DNA from 2 places in the Paenibacillus sp. R-74696 genome. Region 2 is predicted to be linked to the other one. Evidence: predicted binding sites of a transcription regulator. Region 2 holds the regulator's gene; the other holds the start of a gene.
What was found. The regulator LexA, encoded in region 2, represses DNA repair genes until DNA is damaged. The targets are predictions, from matches to a motif close to CGAACATATGTTCG.
Positions count from the first base shown of each region.

Region 1: the regulator LexA is predicted to act here: its motif matches at 3,231-3,244, upstream of ACSR9A_RS21680 (YhjD family protein).

Region 1 covers NZ_JBPULM010000045.1:323,897-330,389, forward strand. The annotation lists gene ACSR9A_RS21665 (helix-turn-helix domain-containing protein) at 75-629, shown strand; gene ACSR9A_RS21670 (aldo/keto reductase family protein) at 686-1,660, shown strand; gene ACSR9A_RS21675 (MFS transporter) at 1,819-3,033, opposite strand; gene ACSR9A_RS21680 (YhjD family protein) at 3,263-3,634, shown strand; gene ACSR9A_RS21685 (DNA polymerase IV) at 3,631-4,899, shown strand; gene ACSR9A_RS21690 (YolD-like family protein) at 4,896-5,231, shown strand; gene ACSR9A_RS21695 (alkaline phosphatase family protein) at 5,240-6,493, opposite strand, start outside.
Region 2 covers NZ_JBPULM010000034.1:18,358-24,850, forward strand. The annotation lists gene ACSR9A_RS16930 (hypothetical protein) at 79-798, shown strand; gene ACSR9A_RS16935 (accessory gene regulator B family protein) at 743-1,252, shown strand; gene ACSR9A_RS16940 (hypothetical protein) at 1,230-1,355, shown strand; gene ACSR9A_RS16945 (dipeptidyl aminopeptidase) at 1,368-1,739, shown strand; gene ACSR9A_RS16950 (restriction endonuclease) at 2,354-3,028, shown strand; gene lexA (transcriptional repressor LexA) at 3,150-3,770, opposite strand; gene ACSR9A_RS16960 (LysM peptidoglycan-binding domain-containing protein) at 4,006-4,386, shown strand; gene ACSR9A_RS16965 (DUF896 domain-containing protein) at 4,745-4,948, shown strand; gene ACSR9A_RS16970 (aldo/keto reductase) at 4,979-5,965, shown strand; gene ACSR9A_RS16975 (hypothetical protein) at 6,071-6,493, shown strand, end outside.

The sequences.
Region 1 (6,493 bases), on a different contig from region 2:
TATTGAACCATTTTCAACTCAGTCCTTTTATGATACGATAGAGGGCAAGTATGACAAATAAAGGTGTGTGACTGATGAGCCTCGGCAAAAGAATCCGGCTGATCCGCATGGAACAGAAGCGAACGCAGGAAGAAATTGCAAAACAGTGCGGCTTTACGAAGAGTCTCCTGTCCAAAATTGAAAACGATCTATCCGCTCCTCCGGTGGCGACACTGATGAAAATTGCCGGAGCTTTAGGCGTCCGGGTGTCCGACCTTATTGAAGAGCAGAGCGCCAATGCGACCGTATTCAATTCTAGCCTGCAGTACAGCGATAAAGACAGCTGGCTCCGGACAGACAGAGGGTATTCCTTCTACGCGTTTGCCAGCGAGCGCAGAGACAAGCTGGTCCAGCCTTATTTGATTACGGCCCGCAAAGGCGAGGTCAAGCCGCACGGCTTCTCCCATGAGGGCGAGGAATTTATTTATATGATCAGCGGCGAGATGACGTATAAGGTTGGTGCGACTGAATATTCGCTGCATCCCGGGGATACGCTTTATTTCAATTCGCTGGAGGAGCATCTCCTCTGCCCCGTATCGGACGAAGTGACGTACATGGCTATCTTTACGCAAAAATCACTGGAGCAATAACGGCGGCTGCCAGAGACGAGCATTTATTTTTTCAATGAAAACGGAGGAATCAGGGTATGAAATACAGACGCGTTGGTTCAAGCGGCATTAAAGTAAGCGAAATCGGTCTTGGAAGCTGGCTCACCTACGGTACAGCTACCGAGCAGAAAGCGGCTGACGCTTGCATTCAGCAAGCCTTTGAAAGCGGCATCAATTTCTTCGACACTTCCAATGCCTATAACCGCGGCGAAGGCGAGCGGGCGCTCGGCGCTGCCCTGCGGCCTTTCGAGCGTTCCAGCTATGTGCTTTCGACGAAGGTCTTCTTCAATATGGGTGACGGTCCCAATGATGGCGGCTTGTCACGCAAGCATATTATGGAGCAGTGCGATGCCAGCTTGAAACGTCTGGGCACGGACTATATCGATATTTATTTTTGCCATCGCTATGATCAGAATGCTCCGCTGGAAGAGACGCTGCGGGCGCTAGACGATTTGACGGCACAAGGCAAAATTTTGTATTCCGCTGTCAGTGAATGGAGCGCCGCTCAAATCGCTGATGTGACCGGCATTGCAAAGCGGCTGAACCTGCGTCCGCTCATTTCCAACCAGCCGATCTACAATATGTTTGAGCGATATATCGAGCAGGAAGTCATCCCTGTCAGCGAGCGGGAAGGCCTTGGCCAGATCGTCTTTTCGCCGCTGGCACAAGGCATTCTGACCGGAAAATACAGAAAAGGCCAGCAATTGCCTACAGATAGCCGCGCTGCCAATGATTCGATCAACCATGTGCTGAAAAGCTATTTACGGGACGATGTCCTTGACTGCGTAGAACAGTTGGACGGGCTGGCTAGCCAGCTTGGCGTCTCCATTTCCCAGCTCGCGCTGGCATGGGTACTGCGCTTGCCGGGCATCAGCTCCGCTCTAATTGGCGCGAGCCGTCCACAGCAAATCGTCGAAAACGTCAAAGCTGTCGAGCTGGAGCTTTCGGCAGATGTTGTCCAAGAAATTGAAGGCATTTTGGAGCAAGTGAAGCATTTCGCGCCGCTTAGATAACAGCTGCGTGCGCTAAATTCTGCTGCGTGCTGTATATTTTCCAAAAGAAGAACCCCTCTCCCTGATCAAGCAGCGTTCGGCTTGCCGAAACTGCTATAGCTCAGGAGAGGGGCTTTTTTTTCGTTTAGAGAACGGTGCTTTTCTTGGCTCTTGCTCGCTTAAAGATCAGGATCAATCCCTTTTGTTTCTTTACCTAGAAAAGCAACCGCCAGCGCACCGCATACGATCGCCACAAAGAAAATAATGAACACCGTTTGAATCGATGTGCCGCCTGCCACGAGCATCCCCACCATGTAAGGGCCAATGATGCCCCCGATCCGGCCAAAGGAAGCGGCAAAGCCTGCTCCCGTTGCGCGAACCGCCGTCGGATATTGCTCCGGCGTGTAAGCATACATCGCTCCCCAAGCGCCAAGGTTGAAGAAAGACAGGCAAGCTCCGGCAGCAAGCAGCATACCTTCTGTCGTCGCGCTGCCGAACCAGATGGCACTTACCGCCGTCAGCAGCAAATAGGTGACCAGCACAAATTTGCGCCCCAGCTTCTCGATGAAATAGGCCGCTGTAAAATAGCCCGGAAGCTGTGCCAGTGTAATGAGCAGCACATATTGAAAGCTTTTGACCAGCCCGAAGCCTTTCAGCACCATCACGGTCGGCAGCCACAGAAACATGCCGTAATACGAGAAAACGACCGTTAGCCACAGCAGCCACAGCATGATCGTGGAGCGGCGATGCTTCGGCGACCAAATCGCCGCCAGCCGCTCGCGCAGTGGCAAAACTTTCCCCTTTTGCGCCACATATCGCGGTGAATCCTCTATTGCTCTGCGCAGATACAGCGCGTACAGTGCTGGAACCGCTCCAATAATAAACGCCGCTCGCCAGCCATAGGCCGGTATAATAAAATACGAGACGAGCGCAGCGACAATCCATCCGCCTGCCCAGAAGCTTTCCAGAAGCACAATCGCTCTCCCTCTGTCCTTCACGGGAACCGACTCGGACACAAGCGTCGAAGCGACGGGCAGCTCGCCGCCGAGTCCAAAGCCGCCTACGAAACGCAAGAGGCACAGCACGGTAAAGGTGCCCGCCAACGCGGACAGGCCGCTCGCCGCCGAGAAAATGAGCAGCGTCCACAGCAAAATCGTCCGGCGTCCGTAGCGGTCCGCCAGCGCCCCCGCCGCTGCCGCTCCCACCGCCATGCCGATGGAATTAATTGCAGTCAGCTGTCCGATCTGCTCGGTGCCAAGCCCCCATTCTACGCTCAGGGCAGCCACGATAAAGGACAGCATGCCGACATCCATCGCATCGAACATCCAGCTGAGCCCGGCGCTGAACAGCAATTTGCGTTGTTTTTTGTCTTGCAGCAATGATGCCTGTTTCATTTTGTTCTAACTCCTTATGTAAGCATGTGATTTATTTATCATCGCATCTTCTGCCTTATTGGACAAGCTTCATTATTATAACCACCCCGCAAAACGTTAGCCCCTCTCACTTCCCGAAGCAGAATCCAAGCTGGTCGAAATTACCTGCCTGCGAAACCTTGCATAGAGAACATACATTCGGTATATAATACAGCATACGAATAAACGTTCGCGTCATGGTGGTGTAGCTATGAGTGTCCATTCAATCATCGAAACGGAAGAGGATTTGCTAATCATTAAAAAGCATACCTTGCTGCCGATCCTTCTCGAAATGTTAGCTAGGGACATCAACGAATTAAAAATGCATCGGAACAAAATTATTTATAATCATATCCTTTTTTATCTCAATGAAATGGAACAAAGCATCTATCTTGAACTGCAAAGCATTAAGAAACAAATGAAAGAACGGAATATTAAAGCGTTAAACACCGAGATGAATGCGCGGGGGGTCCATGTTGAATATAAAGTTCGCGGTTATATCCACCATTTCACCATGCTGAGAAGCTTAGTGAAAGCTGAGCTAATGACCATGCTGATGAATATGCGGAGGCGGTTGGAATGAGGGAAACAGCTGAAAGGGTTATATTGCTCGCAGATTGTCAAAGTTTTTACGCAAGCATTGAAAAAGCCAGCCATCCGGAGTGTAAAAATAAACCCGTTGTTGTGGCTGGCTCTGTTGAGCGCCGATCGGGCATTATTTTAGCGGCTTGCCCCATTGCCAAGCAATACGGCATAACGACAGCCGAACGGCTCGGAATCGCTTTAAATAAATGTCCGGAGCTTGTCGTCCTGCGCCCCCGCATGCAGCATTATATCGATGCCTCTATAATGATTACGGGCATTTATCAGGAGTTTACGAATCTGGTTGAAATTTTCAGCATTGATGAGCAGTTTCTGGACATTACGGCAAGCCTCCCTCTTTTCGGAGACCCTGTTACGATAGCCAAAGCCCTTCAACAGAAGGTTCTCCTGCAGACAGGCGTATGGATAAGGGTAGGCATAAGCTCCAATAAAATGCTTGCTAAAATGGCCACGGACATCTGGGCAAAAAAGAATAAGGATGGTATCTTTACCCTCCCTAAAACAGAAGTCGAAGCTTTGCTGTGGCCGCAGCCGGTCCATAAAATGTTTGGAGTCGGCTCACGCATGACCACCCATTTCACTCGTCTTGGCATGCATACAATAGGCGATATTGCCAGAACGCCGCTTCCGCGTCTCAAGGATCGGCTTCGCTTTCGCTTTGGCAAGCAATCCGATATTCATGCCGAGGTGCTGTGGCGAACGGCCAACGGCATCGATGACAGCCCGGTTACACCTGAAACCTTCAACACCCCGCCAAAATCGGTTGGCCATATGATGACTTTGCCCAGAGATTATATGGAGCCATGGGAGGTAGATACCGTTTTATTAGAGCTGACCGAGGAAGTTTGCGGCGATTGTCGTCGCAAAAAATATATGGGCCATGTCGTCACGGTCAACTGCATGTGCAGTCCCTACGAAGCGCCTACCGGATTTTCGCGCCAAATGAAGCTTCTCGATCCCACAAACCATACCAAAACGGTTTTTGAAGCGGTGAAGCAGCTCTTTTATAAATATTGGGATGGCATGCCTGTACGCCGGGTCGGTGTGACCATCAGCCAGCTCATGGACGATCAAAGCTATCAGCTCACCCTCTTTGATGATCAGATCAAGCTTAGAGCACTGGAGAAAGTGACAGACAGCATCAAAAATCGATACGGAAGCACCGCCATTGTAAGAGCTTCATCCCTTACTGCCGCAGGGCAAGCAGCGGATAGATCCATAAAAATCGGGGGGCACTACAAATGAGCAAAAAACTTGAAAAGAACGGGCTCTGGGAATCTAGCCGCATGATGCTTCCACAGCACAAGGAAGCTTACATCCTACACCAGCAGAATTTGCGAAAGAACTCACGTCCACAATTGGATGATCAAGAAACAGAACGGCTATTCAGAATCATCGCTGAATCAATGCTGTTCAGGAAGAAGGTTACCTTGGTTTTATTCGGAGAATTTGACAATTTGGAATTAACAGGAGTAGTAACAAAAATTGATCAGCAGCAAAAAAACGTCAGACTCGCTCAAGGCAATGATTTTGTTTGGATAAACATAAACAATATGATTGATGCTATGTTTTATTAGTTTAAAGCTTACCCATTCACCAATTGCAGAATCCAGTCTTTGATATCAACGATCCGCAGTGTTTTGGGCCGTGTATTCGTTCCGGAAATGATTAATGGGACAAGGGAATCTTTTTCATGCAGTGAACCATGAGATCCCCCTCCGATGTGGGTAGTGGAACTTTCACTGACGAGTTCATATCCGGGTTGGACCGTGACGACAACGTATCTTCCTTCATGAGAATGCATTGCCCCGTATAACCTCGCCAAAACGTCAGGATATATTCCATACTTGATCCGTTTGTTATTTATCGTAATATCCACAAGGTCTCCCGGTTCGCCCGATAATGTCCACGACTGCCCATATTCATCGCTGAGATTTCCTCCGGGACGATAAGAAAAAGTGTTACCATTTTTCCCCGATGTAACAAGGATATTTTTATCGTCTTTCATGGCAATGATATCGAGTTTGTCCTCATTTTGCAAAAGCTTCACGACATCGGATAACTCCACTTTTGCATCAATCGCATAGACATAAGCCATCCGTTCATTAGTGGAAATCACAATTTGGTCCTCGGTTTTTACAGGTTGATTTAATTTTGCGATGCGGTAATCGTTCAAAAGCGGCATCAATTCAACAGTTGCTGCCTGCCGATCATCATAAACAGCGCTTTGCGCACTGTCACCCATGACGATCCATATAGCATTTTTTACAGCCTGCTCCCACGAACCGTATGCGTTAAGCACGACTTGCAGCGCTTGATCCGCTTTTTCAATTCCACCCAACTGAGCTGGGCCCTTTTTATGCACCGAATGATCATTCTCCGGGAAGTATGCGATGGTTACGTTTGGAAGTTTTTTTTGATTAATCAGAAAAGCAGTGTCTTGAGCGGAAAACTCATTATTCATCCCGTATTTTTTCCACAAAAGAGTGTTCCAGCTATTGTTCGGATCCAGTTGTGCAAGAGCTGCATAGGAAAACCATTTAGGTCCTGTTACTATCAATTGTTCTGGCACACGGTTGCTGTACGTTATGAAGTGAGGCACGTTTAAGACATGCTCCGTTCTCCCTCTGAAAACAAGAGCATTGATTGAAGCGGATTCTTTTCCTTTGTCGGCCAACTCTTCATGAATCGTTTTTGTTTTTTTGCTCAAGTGAACTTGGTTTAACTGATAAACAGCTTCCATAAATACTTGCAGTTGATCTATCTTCAACGCTTCTTTGGCACCATTTCCGTAGAAAATCATGCGTTTCTCTTTGTCGCTGTACCAAACAAGTCCGGG
Region 2 (6,493 bases):
AGTTGGGTCATGCAATGATGAATGTATTAAAATTAAAAACCGAAATTCAAAATAAAATAAAAGATGGTGGCGCCATAAATGGAGACAGCGAGTTATCTGCTTTTTAGCATATTGGATGCAATTGCGATGGTTGTATTGATGATTAAATCGTACAGGCAGCCACTTGCAGCATATAAATGGAATATCCTTTTCATATGTGTTGGAGTCGCCTGTTGGTCATATGTCGTCCGGGTTGTTCTTGGCTTATCTCCCTACATAGATATATTTGGGCAATTTTTAATCTTTGCAGCGTTTTTTCGGTATTCTCTTAAAATCAGACTTGTTTATTCTGGTTTGATGGTAGCAGTAGGATATGCTGCCTATGTATGCATACAGTTTCCGATCTATTTTGCTGTGACTGCACTAGGTGTTAGCGATGTTGTTGCTCAAAATACGGGAGGCAACGGGGTTATTGCGATTCAATTTTTCACAGATGCCGCTTCGTTGATGGTCGGATGGCTACTATCATTGTTTAATTACGGATTTACTTTCATTGTCATTCCTCCGCATGACTTAAGCCGCAAGGAGAAGCTATTCACCGGAACGAATGGAATGCTTGCCGTATCCACATTGGCTGCAGTGGCAATAATCACGACATCCTTATATTTGACCGTTCATTACGATGCAGCCTTGTACGCGTACCCCTTGGTATTATTGATACTTGGCACCCTGTATTTCCTCTCTAGAAGGAGGGAATCAGAAGATGATAGAATTTATATCACAAAAAATGGCGCTATTTATAAAAAGGTTAGATCCTAAAGGCGACGTGTCTGTAGAAGTGATGGCATTTTCTTTGGGGAATCGGATTTGTTCTGCGACTATAATCGTAGTCACATTGATAATTGGAATTGCAACAGAATCTTTTATACCGTCATTAATCGGTCTAGTGGCTTTTTGGATACTTAGAAAGTTTACTGGTGGCTTTCATTTCAAGTCTCTTACAACGTGTGTGGTTGTCTCAACTTTTCTTTTATCTATTATTCCACATATTGTCTTAAGTGGCACGGTCATGATAATATTGATATTGTTGAGTTTAACGTTATTGATTTGCTGGAGTGGAGGCAGTGAAAGGAATTTACCTTTGTTGCTCATTTTGTCAAATATATTTTTTCAATCAGATGTTATTGCGTTAGCTTTCTTCGCTCAGATGGTATTGGTAATTATTCATCAAAGGGATGGAGGTGTTGAATATGATGCAAAAATTAGCGCGTAAAATTGCAGAGAAACTGCAAAAAGACGCTGAACGTTCCGTCGCAACTGGAAACCGGAAAGGGTTCATTGGGGCTCAACCAATCCCGAAAGAACTTCGTAAGTAGAGTGATTATCATATGGATCTAACGACTGAGATTTTAGGACAACGAATTTACGATGGGGAAATCGATGGAGAGCAATTTGATACATTCAAATTAGGTGAAGTTTTTTTTGTAGATATATTTCAGCCCAAAAAAAACTATCATATTCCGAGATTCCATACCACTAAGGGCCTTTTTACATTTATAACGACACTAGAAGCATGTAAACAAATATTTTTGCCACTGGGATTTGTTGCACTGGATGTTAACAACCTCGTGAACGTACAGCATATTATAGAGGTTACTAAAACATTTTACGCCATAACTGCGCATTTCGAAGGTGGTTACACAGCAAATGTAGCTAAGGGGAAATTGCCTTTAGTAGAACATTTACTAAAAAAGAGCTAAATCCAGAAATGGGTTAGCTCTTTTTTAATACACATTTTCATTATTATGTCAATAAAAATCGGCACTAGTATCGAACGTGTAAGTAATTCGACAAAAAACGACAAAAAATATAAGTATCCTGTGTTATATTAAAAATGTAAAACAGAGGGAAACGAATATCATTATAGAGACAGAGATATTAAGCAGCAATGATCGAGTTCCATGCAGCGGGGAGATAAAGCCGCATTATATCTCGTCTCACAGTTCAGCGAACGGGAACTAGTTTCACTTCGCTATACTGTTGAGTGCGGAATGCCGAGCTCTTCCTCGCTGGGTTCGATCAGATTCACAGCATCGAATGAATGTATGATGAAACAATAGCATAAGTAGTTCCCATAACCGAATGTAACTTCGGAGAAGGCTGACGCAAGCATTACTGATGTAGATATCAGTAGTACTCGCGTCAGCCTTTTTATATGTAGTTAGTTATTGATTCGACACTACTGATGGTGATGAAAAAAAGTTAAATGAAGTGAGTAGACTGAAGATTTTTATAGAATTTTTATAATTAGGTACAATTTCCTATTATGTTTGCCGATATAAGGTATATTATGTTGAGCGAAGGGGTTCTAAATATGGCAAAACGTAGAAGGAAGAAAGAGGAATTGGACCCGGTACAAGCATTTGTGCTGCTTCTTATGATGATATATGCAATTGTAGCAATATCCATCGCTCGCAAACGTAACGAACAGCTTAAACGCTCCGGTATCGCAGAAATAGATAAGATGGAGGGCCGACAGTTTGAGAAATATCTTGGACATCTTCTAGAGGCTCATGGCTACAGGGTAACAGTGACGCAGGCAGCAGGTGATTTCGGGGCAGATCTTGTTATAACAAAAGATGCACAAAGGGTGGTTGTTCAAGCTAAACGTTATAGTAAAAATGTTGGAATTAAGGCCGTTCAAGAAGCACAGGCTTCTATCGCACATTATTCGGCAAGTGAGGCATGGGTCATTTCCAATAGTGGATATACTGAAGCTGCAGTCACATTAGCCAAATCAAATGCGGTTCGGCTTATTGATCGAGCAGAGCTCATTGAAATGATTTTGAAGATCAAAGCCGATTCATCGATTCCAATACCACATGCCAACACAGAACAAAACAATACAGAGAAAATGATTATGAAGCAAATAAGAAAAGGTGTAGAATGTGCAAAATGTGGACAGCCATTAGTTCGTCGTAAAAGTGCACGTGGAGAGTTTTTGGGTTGTTCAAGTTTTCCTAAGTGTCGTCATACCGAAGCAGTCTGAGTAGGAAGATCGAGAGCTGGAAAAAATCCTCTGCCTAAATAAAAAAGCTGCATCCAGCCCGTTTCTTATACGGGCAAGGATGCAGCTTTCTTCATGTATGAAGAGTATGAAATATAAACGATTAATGGAAATCCCGGAACAAGCCAATGACTTTGCCTAAAATCGTAACATTCTTCAGGCGAATAGGTTCCATTGTTACGTTCTCAGGTTGGAGACGGATATGATCCTTCTCGCGGTAGAAGGTTTTGACCGTTGCTTCATCGTGCTCTGTCATAGCGACCACAATATCACCGTTAGTAGCGGTTTGCTGCTGGCGCACAATAACGTAGTCGCCGTTATGTATGCCTGCTTCAATCATGCTCTCTCCAATGACATTAAGAATGAATACATCATCATCACCTACATAATGGGAAGAGATTGGGAAATATTCTTCAATATTCTCGGTAGCGGTAATCGGCACACCTGCAGTAACTTTACCGACGATCGGTACATGGGTAACAGCAGGGCGTATAATTCCGTCGACATCTTCCTGGTCCAAAATCTCGATAGCACGTGGCTTAGTCGGATCGCGGCGGATAAGTCCTTTCTTCTCCAGACGGTCCAGATGACCATGTACGGTTGAGCTTGAAGCAAGTCCAACTGCTTCTCCAATTTCACGTACGGAAGGCGGATAACCCTTCTCGCGAACTTCGTTCTTTATAAATTCCAGAATCGACTGCTGGCGATTGGAAGCTTTGGACAACATGATCACTCCAGTTCACGCACTCCATGATGAGTGCGACAAGATTTTTGATTGAAACTTTGATTCAGGCACTGCATTCGAAGCGCAATATGAGTATTTATTTCTCAAATTATAACATGGAACCGCCGTTCGTACAAACATAAGTTCCTAAAAACAAAAGTTCGCATTGTATGTTGACCACAAACAAATGTTCGTGTTAATATCAAAACAGAACAAACGTTTGGGAGTGAGGGCAATGATCATTTATCCAGAATCCTATCAATCTATTTTTTCAGAGAAAGCGCCTGTTAAGGTGGCAAAGATGAAATCTCAAATCAACATGGCTGCAGTTAGCAACTACGCTTTGAAGTTGGCAGTGTGTTTGGCCCTGTTTATTGTATTGTTTTCTGGTTTTTTATTGGTGCGTACAGAAGCTTCAGTGAATCATGTTGCACCAGCGTCTGCTGGAGAGCAGACGGTAGTAGTCGCACAAGGCGATACATTATGGGAGATTGCACGTAAATATTCGGACAGTTCTGATGATATACGTTGGTCCGTCTTTCAAATACGGGAGCGCAACCAGCTGTCGTCACCAGATATATGGCCTGGGCAGAAGCTGGTCATTCCTTCGTCCTAGTGTCGTTAAGCAACATATCTCTATGGTATAGAATTGTATAGAACGGTGTCTGCTTGATAGAAATCATATAGCTGAACTTTGGAACTCAGAAAGTGCCAATACGCTATCTAAAATACAGAATAGATCGGAACAATGATAGCATTATCGTTGTACGATCTATTCTGTATTTAATTATACACCCATTTTCTTGAAATATAGGAAAGTATATGATTTTCTCATCCTTTCTCTATATTTCTCGGACTGAAACGCGCTGCGCCGCCAAAGGACGGCGACAGCCGTTTCACCTTGACAACAGCGTATTGGTAATGTCAAAGTAGAAAGAGTTTGGGAAAAGTACAGCAAGTGAGGTGAGCAACCAATGGAAGAGCTTATTGCAAGAATTAATGAATTATCCCGTAAAAATAAAACGATCGGTTTGACGCCCGAGGAACTGACGGAACGGGCTGAGCTGCGCAGTAAATATATGGAGCAGTTTAAAAGTAATTTTCGCCAGCAGCTTGATACGATTAAGTTCGTAGAAGATGAAGAGAATGAAGCGGAAGACGAGAAGCCACAGCATTAATCATCTTAATGGGAGAGGCGGGCTTTATTTATGAAATACCAATTGCTTGGACGTAGTGGACTGGCTGTTTCTGAACTTTGTCTTGGAACAATGACGTTTGGCAATACAACGAATGAACAGGATTCGCTTGAAATGATCAATCGTTTTGTGGAACGAGGCGGTAATTTTTTAGATACGGCTAACGTTTATGTAAGCGGACGCTCTGAAGAGATTGTTGGGAAAGCCATTAAAGGGCGTCGTTCGGAGATGGTCGTTGCGACGAAAGTTAGAATGACAACATCGCCTGATATTAATGGAGTAGGCTTGTCCCGCAAGCATATTATGGACGGCGTTGAAGCGAGCCTTAAGCGACTGCAAACCGACTACATTGACTTGTATCAGGTTCATGTATGGGATCATGCTACACCGATTGAAGAGACGCTGCGGACGCTCGATGACCTTGTCACATCAGGCAAGGTGCGTTATATCGGCTGCTCCAACTTTTTTGCGTGGCAGCTTATGAAATCCTTAGCTTGGAGCGATGCTAATCGTTATGTACGCTTTGTTTCGCTGCAGCCTCAATATAGCCTTGTCAGCCGTCAGATGGATCGCGAAATGATGTCGCTTTGTCTGGAAGAAAACGTGGGTGTTATACCATGGGCTCCGCTTGGTGGCGGTTTTCTGACGGGCAGGTATGATCGCACTGAGCCGACGGAGGGCAGATTGACTAGCAAAGTAGGCGAAAGCGCTTGGGCAAATCGGGCAAGTGAGCACAATTTTGCTGTTTTGGATGCTGTAGTAGCGGCTGCCAAGGAGCTTGATAAAACACCTGCTCAAGTTTCATTAAATTGGCTGCTGCAGAGGGAAGGCATTACGTCCCCAATCTTTGGAGCCAGTACGCTTGCACAATATGAGGATAATATGGGAGCTGTCGGCTGGTCGATGCCAGAAGAGGTATGGAATCGTCTGGACGATGTCAGTGCGCTTGCCGAAGACTATCCGAATCGTTTTATTGCAAAATTCAAACGCCCGTTTTAACAGAGTGCAGTGAAAGCTATAGATAAACAGTGTCAGTCTGCATCACTTGTCAAACTATATCGATAAAGCTTGATTTTGTGAGGCAGCAAATAAGGAGGAACGATTTTGTCACGTACATGGGAGCGCAAAGTGCGCCGAAATACGAATCAAATTAACAAAAATCGCAAAAAACAAGGCGGTCCGAGCTTTAAGCCTGCTGGACCCCAGTCAGATCGTTTTGTTGGCCGCAGCTATATTGCGCCGATTTTGCTCCTACTGTTTATTGCCATGTACGTTATTCTTGCACAAATGGACCCGCAATTTAAATTCGACACCTTGCTGGGTGTGACGATTGGCTGTTATGTATTTCTGGCAATTGTGTTTTTCCTGCGGCGCCCGTATATTACAATCGGTAAAAACTATGTTCAAACTCGCAAGCTGACCGGCGACAAGCGTCTAGGTGCAGAAGCGATCAAGACGATTCGCGTACAGCCTGGCTATGTGTCGATTGAACCGCAAAAAGGGTCGACGTGGGCTTTTTCACGAGCA